One region of the Salimicrobium salexigens genome, then DNA from elsewhere that is predicted to be linked to it. Evidence: riboswitches for the same ligand, from Rfam matches in the RefSeq annotation. Region 1 holds a riboswitch; each other region holds the start of a gene.
What was found. A riboswitch is a leader RNA that binds a small molecule or an ion and turns the genes downstream of it on or off. The one in region 1 is predicted to bind cobalamin.
Positions count from the first base shown of each region.

Region 2: it holds a riboswitch for cobalamin, as region 1 does, so the genes downstream of both, BW931_RS01075 (acyl-CoA thioesterase) here and BW931_RS09645 (ribonucleoside-diphosphate reductase subunit alpha) in region 1, are expected to answer to the same signal.
Region 3: it holds a riboswitch for cobalamin, as region 1 does, so the genes downstream of both, BW931_RS03705 (DUF4430 domain-containing protein) here and BW931_RS09645 (ribonucleoside-diphosphate reductase subunit alpha) in region 1, are expected to answer to the same signal.

Region 1 covers NZ_FTOK01000007.1:39,190-41,454, reverse strand. Annotated here, with positions in the region: gene BW931_RS09645 (ribonucleoside-diphosphate reductase subunit alpha) at 1-1,169, opposite strand, end outside; cobalamin riboswitch at 1,302-1,478, opposite strand; gene BW931_RS09640 (class I SAM-dependent methyltransferase) at 1,559-2,248, shown strand; gene BW931_RS09635 (DMT family transporter) at 2,193-2,265, opposite strand, start outside.
Region 2 covers NZ_FTOK01000001.1:206,769-209,033, reverse strand. Annotated here, with positions in the region: gene BW931_RS01080 (peroxiredoxin) at 21-695, shown strand; gene BW931_RS01075 (acyl-CoA thioesterase) at 746-1,219, opposite strand; cobalamin riboswitch at 1,408-1,584, opposite strand; gene BW931_RS01070 (ZIP family metal transporter) at 1,733-2,265, opposite strand, start outside.
Region 3 covers NZ_FTOK01000002.1:291,071-293,335, forward strand. Annotated here, with positions in the region: gene BW931_RS03700 (ATP-binding protein) at 1-457, shown strand, start outside; cobalamin riboswitch at 482-650, shown strand; gene BW931_RS03705 (DUF4430 domain-containing protein) at 790-1,194, shown strand; gene BW931_RS03710 (ECF transporter S component) at 1,201-1,713, shown strand; gene BW931_RS03715 (ferredoxin) at 1,767-2,015, opposite strand; gene BW931_RS03720 (YpbB family protein) at 2,105-2,265, shown strand, end outside.

The DNA of each region.
Region 1 (2,265 bases):
ATCATGACGCGCTTCATAATGTCAATGGCCGGCACCTTCTCTTTGGACAATTCCGGCTCACGCACGCAGGCTTCGTACCGGTCGCGGAACGTCCCTTCCCCTTTTTGTTCATCGAAAGAGTCTTCCAGAGAGAAGCCCATCTTCGTTCTCACTTCGTGAGGGTCGAACAAATACCAGTCCTGTCTGTCCCGGACGGCTTCCATGAAAAGATCAGGCACGGAAATTCCGGTGAACAGATCGTGGGTTCTCTGACGTTCGTCTCCATTATTCAGGCGACTGTCGAGAAAAGAGAAGATATCTTTATGCCAGACGTCCAGGTAGACGGCGACGGCTCCTTGCCTCTGTCCGAGCTGGTCGACACTAACCGCCGTATTATTCAGTTGCTTCATCCACGGGAGGATACCGGAGGAGACGCCTTTGAAGCCTCGTATATCACTGCCCCGCGAACGTATTTTGCCAAGATAGACACCTATACCGCCGCCATGCTTGCTCAAATTCGCAATGGATGTATTGCTGTCATAGATCGACTGCAGACTGTCGTCCACCGTTTCGATAAAGCAGGAACTGAGCTGGCCGTGAGATTTCCCGGCGTTCGCCAGAGTCGGTGTGGCCACAGTCATGTAAAGGTTGCTGAGCGCCCAGTAGGCCTCTTTAATGTAATGCAGGCGTGAGGAAGAGCTCTCCCCGGCCATAAGATTCATTGCAATGATCAACCATCTTTCCTGAGGCAGTTCCATCGTTTTTCCATCTTTCATTTTTGCGAGATAGCGGTCATCCAGTGTCTTCAGACCAATGTAAGTAAACTGGAGGTCTTTGTTCCGGTCGAGCAGAGATTCAAGCTCCTCCACTTCTTTTTTGGTATAATGGGTGAGCAGGGACGGGGCGTAAATCCCTTCCTGGACGAGAGCTTCCATCAGCCCGTAAAGGTCGGTATACGGACTCTCCGTCCGCCGGTTTTTCTTCGCTTCGGTGTACATCGTCTCCAGATGTGCCCGGGCGGCGACATAGGTCCATTCCGGTTCGGTTTCGTCCATCTCCGCGAGTGTTTCCAGAACGACGGAAGTGCCGTCTGTGATTTTCGGGTAGACTTTTGAAAAATCGAGATGAGGGAACGTGCTCTGAAGCTGTTCGAGCCAATATTTCCAGTCCGCTGTTACGGTTGCTGACATAAGTAAGTCCTCCTTCAAGTACCTTTATAAAAAATAAAAAAATCCGCCCCCTGGACAGGAGCGGATGAAACCATGATACGGGTATATGTACGCATCATCGTTTCATCTTCTCCAACCCCGAAAAAGGTGAAACTTTCCGATGAAAAACAGACAGGTTTCCTGGCTCGTACCCGATCTTACTCCAGCCCTTCCCGTAGTAATCTACAGTGGAGATGCTGTTTCGCGGATACTTACAGTTGCGGGGGCAGCTCCGGTTTCTTACCGGATTCCCTATTAAGCTCTGTGAGCATCTGTTTTTCAATCTATATATTGTGTTTTTTAAAATATAATTACTATATATTGATTCTATCATACATAAGATTAAATGAAATAACAAGGAGGAAAAAATAATGATCGATAAAAGATGGCATGAGAAAGCGGAAGAGAAGTGGGATAATTTTTCCGGAAACTGGGGTCAGAGAAGTGAAAAAATGTGGAAAGAAGGAAGCAGAAAAACGGTTCTTCCATTTATGCAGTCCTTCGTATCTGAAGGATCTACGGTTCTTGATATCGGATGCGGCGATGGAGAGGGGAGCGAGATGCTGAGACGCTCGGGTTATGAGGTGACCGGTGTCGATATTTCGTCGAAAATGATTGAAATGGCAAAAGAGCGTTGGAGCGGTATCCACTTCCAGCAGGCCGACCTTGCCAAACTCCCTTTTGAAGATGGGGCATTCGACAGCGTAATGGCCATTAACTGCCTGGAATGGGTCGCGTCACCGCTGCACGGATTAAAGGAAATCCAGCGTGTCGTAAAGCCTGGAGGGGTAATGGTTGCCGGTATTCTTGGTCCTGCTGCCGGCCCTAGAAGTAACAGTTATCCGAGACTTGAAGGGGAAGACGTTGTGTGCAATACGATGATGCCCTGGGAATTCGAACGTTTGGCCGGCACTCACGGGTGGACGGTTGAGGGGATGTCTTCCGTACCTAAAGAAGGAGCTCCGGAGAATCTCTCCACGCCGATGCTGGAACAGGCAGTATCCTTCATGACGCTTTTCGCTTTGAAAAAGACGAGCGGGGCCGTTTCTGAACAAGGATGACCGCTGTTACTACAAGA
Region 2 (2,265 bases), on a different contig from region 1:
ATGTAACAGGAGGGATTTGAATGATGGAAGAGCAGCATAATACAGAAGAACAGAAACACTATGGCTTGCCGCGTATCGGTGAAAAAGCCCCTGACTTCACTGCTCAGACGACACACGGAGAGCTTTCTCTCGATGATTACGAAGGAAAATGGTTCGTTCTATTTTCCCATCCGGCAGATTTTACACCTGTATGCACGACAGAATTCGTAGCGTTTCAGGGGATTTATGATCAGTTGCGGGAAATGAACACAGAACTCCTCGGACTGAGTGTGGACAGCATCACTTCCCATATTGCCTGGATACGGAATATTGAAGAAAATTTCGATACGAAAATCGAGTTCCCGGTAATCGCCGACCTTGATAAACAGGTGGCTACCAAGTTCGGTATGATTATGCCGGAAAGCAGCGGTACTGAAGCTTCCCGTGCCGTTTTTGTGATTGATGACAAAGGAACAATCCGTTCTCTCATATATTATCCGCTCACTACCGGCCGGAATATGGGTGAAATCGTACGGCTCGTCGAGGCTCTCAGAACTACCGACAAACACGGAGTTTCCACTCCGGCTGACTGGACGAAAGGAAACAAAGTTGTCGCATCTCCTCCAACAACAGTTGAAGATGCCCGCGCAAGAGAAAACGACGATTCCTATGAGTGTGTAGACTGGTACTTCTGCAAAAAAGACTTAAAAGAATAATGTTCATAAATAATACGGGGCCCTCAGCGGGTCCCGTATTGTCATGCGGTTCAGGTTCGCAGCTCAGCTTTTTCTTCCCGCTGTTTCTTTCTCGCGGCAGCCGTTCTGTTCAGTTCTTTCTCTTCTTCCGTTTCCGGAATGACGTGGGGGACTGGTTTCGGGCGCCCTTCTTCGTCCATTGCCACCATTGTAAGAAATGATTCGGTCGTCATTTTCTGCTCTCCACTGAGCAGATCATCTGCGAATACTTTCACATACACTTCCATAGAAGTCCGACCTGTCTTCGTTACACAGGCTTCAATCGTCAGAGCTTCTCCCACTCTGGCAGTAGATATGAAATTCACGGAGTCGATCGAAGCCGTCACTACGATAGCATTGGAGTGTTTCATTGCGGTAAGGGCAGCAACTTCGTCGATATATGCAAGGACTTTCCCTCCGAAAATCGTTCCAAGATGGTTAGTGTCCGGGGGAAATATAAGTCTTGTCTGGGTTACTTTTGAACAACGTACAGGTATCTGATCCATCGTTTCTTCCTCCTCTTTTATCGCTGCGATAACGACCACAGGAAAGGTCTCTTTTCACCTTGACTCCATTAAAATACCTTCCCGTCAGCTAGCAGGAAGGCGGATAAGAAAGTATCGACGGTCCAGGCCCGTATCGGCGTCCCGGTTTAAGATATTTCACGTAACATCCTCCTATTCTCCCGTAGGATTTCATGTTCTTTCCGGTGGCAGGTCTCCTGACTCAGGTTCCTCACTCTGTACGCCTTCCCGTCTTTTTCAGACAGTGGATTGATACGAAGCTCCCCTTTACAGTGGCGGGACCGTGCCGGATTCTACCGGGCTTCCCTTTTAACACAGATGTTGTGACCACCGGACGTATTCAGTTGTTGAGGGGAGATCCCCTCCCTTCCACTATCCTGCAAACGATTCGATCTGTCAATCAGCATTCCCGCTTTTCGATTCTCGACTCTCCATGAAATTTGTGCATAAAAAAAGAGAGATGTGTTCAGACATCTCCTCTTTTTTTTATAATCCTTAACCGAGCGCAACATCTAGCGTCATCATAAGGGCGAAACCGAACATTAGACTCATAGAAGCAATGTTGACATTCCCCTTTTCATGGGAGCCCGGGATAATTTCTTTAGCTACCACGAAAATCATGGCTCCAGCCGCAAAGCTTAAGGCGTAAGGCAGGACCGGTTCTATAATTATAACGGCAGCCGCCCCCACTACTGCGGAAATAGGTTCTACCATTCCGGAAAACTGTCCAAACATGAAACTTTTCTTTTTCTTCATACCTTCCCGGTAAAGAGGCATGGAAACTGCCGCTCCTTCCGGGAAGTTCTGTATACCGATACCAATCGCAAGAGCTATCGCTCCACCGAGAGCCGCACCGGACCCGTCCGAAGCTACAGCACCGAAAGCCACACCAACCGCTAATCCTTCCGGGATATTGTGGAGGGTCATCGAGAACATTAGCAGTGCCGTACGACTCTTCGCTCTTTTATTTTTAATGTCGTACATGTACTTATCGAGGTCTACAAATGGTATGACACGATCGATAAAGA
Region 3 (2,265 bases), on a different contig from region 1:
TGATCGTATAGTGAATAAATTCCAGGGAGTGGCAGAGGAAACCGGTGTAAAACTCCTTCATGAAAGATCCGGCCTTCCGGCAGGTACAGTGTCCATAGATTCTGACCGTATAGAGCAGGTGGTAACGAACCTTCTGGATAACGCTATCCGTCATACACCGGAGAACGGTTCTGTACATGTTCACCTTCACGGAGGGGAGGACCACTTTGAAATAAAAGTGGAAGATACAGGCGCAGGTATTCCGGAGGAGGATCTTCCGTTCATCTTTGAACGCTTCTATAAAGGAGATAAGTCCAGGAAACGGGCTCCTTCCGAAGAGAAGCAGGGAACGGGACTGGGTCTTGCTATTGCGAAGAATATCGTAGAGGCCCATAAAGGGAAAATCTCCGTCCAGAGTAAAGAAGGGGAAGGAACTACGTTCTATATATATTTACCTGTAGAGAACTTGCCAAAATAGAACGATTCATGTAATGTTATAATTAATTGAATAAATTTCACAGGTTTTAGGGAATCCGGTGTGAATCCGGAGCTGTCCTCGCAACTGTAAATGTAACGAAACGATAAGATCCACTGTGATGAAAGTTCGTCACGGGAAGGTATCGGAGTAGGATGACATAAGCCAGTAAACCTGTCTGTGAAGGATTCATTGCTTCGAGGATTGAGCGTTTGAGATGACCTGGACTATCAATGTATGTCGATATCTCAAGCCCGTCCTTTATGGACGGGCTTTTTTATGGCAGGTTGTTCCAATGCTTTTTCTTCTAAAACTTGAAGAAAGGGTGAAGTCGCATGGAAAAATTGAGGAATTATGCAGGAGTAGTAGCTTTGACACTCGTATTGCTTACAGGATGTCAGGCGGAAAGTGAAACATCGGAAAGTCAAGAGGAGGGCAGCCAGTCTTCCCAGGAAATTGAAGCTACCGTGGAGCTGACAAAAAACCAGGGTGAAGAACAGGTGAAAGAAAAAGATATAACAGTTGAAGAAGGTACGGTACTGATGGATGCTATGGAAGAAAATTTTGAGGTGGAAGAAAAAGACGGATTCATTAATGGCATTGAAGGCATATCCGCTGAAGAAGGAGAGAAAAAGGCCTGGGTCTATGACGTGAACGGCGAAGAAGCAAAAGTCGGCGCTGCTGAGTATGAAATCGAGGACGGGGACGAAATACATTTTGATTTCCAGTCCTGGGAATGATCATAAATGCAGTGGAATACTTATAAATTAACTTTGATAACCATGCTTGCAGCAGTGGCCGTGGTGGGAAGGATAGCTTTTGCCGCTATTCCGAATGCCCAGCCGGTAACAGCTATAATTATTCTGACCGGCTTCTGGCTTGGACCGCTGGCGGCAGTGATCACTGCTTTTCTGACTACTTTTTTGACGAATATGGTGCTTGGTATGGGGATATGGACAGTGTGGCAGGTGACAGCCTGGGGACTTATAGGTATAGGAGCCGGGCTGCTCGGTAAATTCTTACCGAGACTCCCTGTATTAGGATTAAGTATTTACGGCTTATTGTCAGGGCTGTTTTTTGGACTGGTGATGGCATTTACAATGCGCGCGATCTCCCAGACGTTCTGGGGTTACTATCTTGCCGGAATTCCTTTTGACCTGATGCATGCTGCCTCGAATTTCGTGTTTATTCTGGTTTTCTATTCCGTATTCGAAAAGTTATTTGTCAAATATGATCGGCGTGCGCAGCTCGCCTGCTGAAAATAATACATGGTATAATAAAAGAAGGTGCCGGGAGCACCTTCTTTTGTTTATCAGTCTTCCTCTGGTATACTTCCATTAAAATTGGAGTTTGCAAGTTTGATGGACCCGGTCGGGCATCCCTCGTAAGCATCTTCGGCATCAAGTTCCAATTCCTCCGCAATAGGTGTGTTTCCCTGATTATCGTCCGGCAGGAAATAGGCAAGCCCTTCATCGTCATAATTGTAGAGTTCCGGGGCGGCCATTCCGCACGCACCGCAGGCGATACATGTATCTTTATCCACGATTGAATAAAGCTTCATAAGTAATACCTTCTTTCTATAGTATCTCTCCTTCAAGTCTACGTTCTATCCGTATCGAATTCAACTATATCATTCGAAAGGAATTCCTTATGTTTACATATATACTGTTAGATTGTCTTAGTAAAATGAATGCTGAACGCACCGTTTCGGGCGTCTACCATCTGTTGCGGGGGAAGAAATCTTCCCAGACATTTCAGGACGCAAAAGTATATCGTATAGAAGGATACTATGGAATCTATCCCGGTCTGCA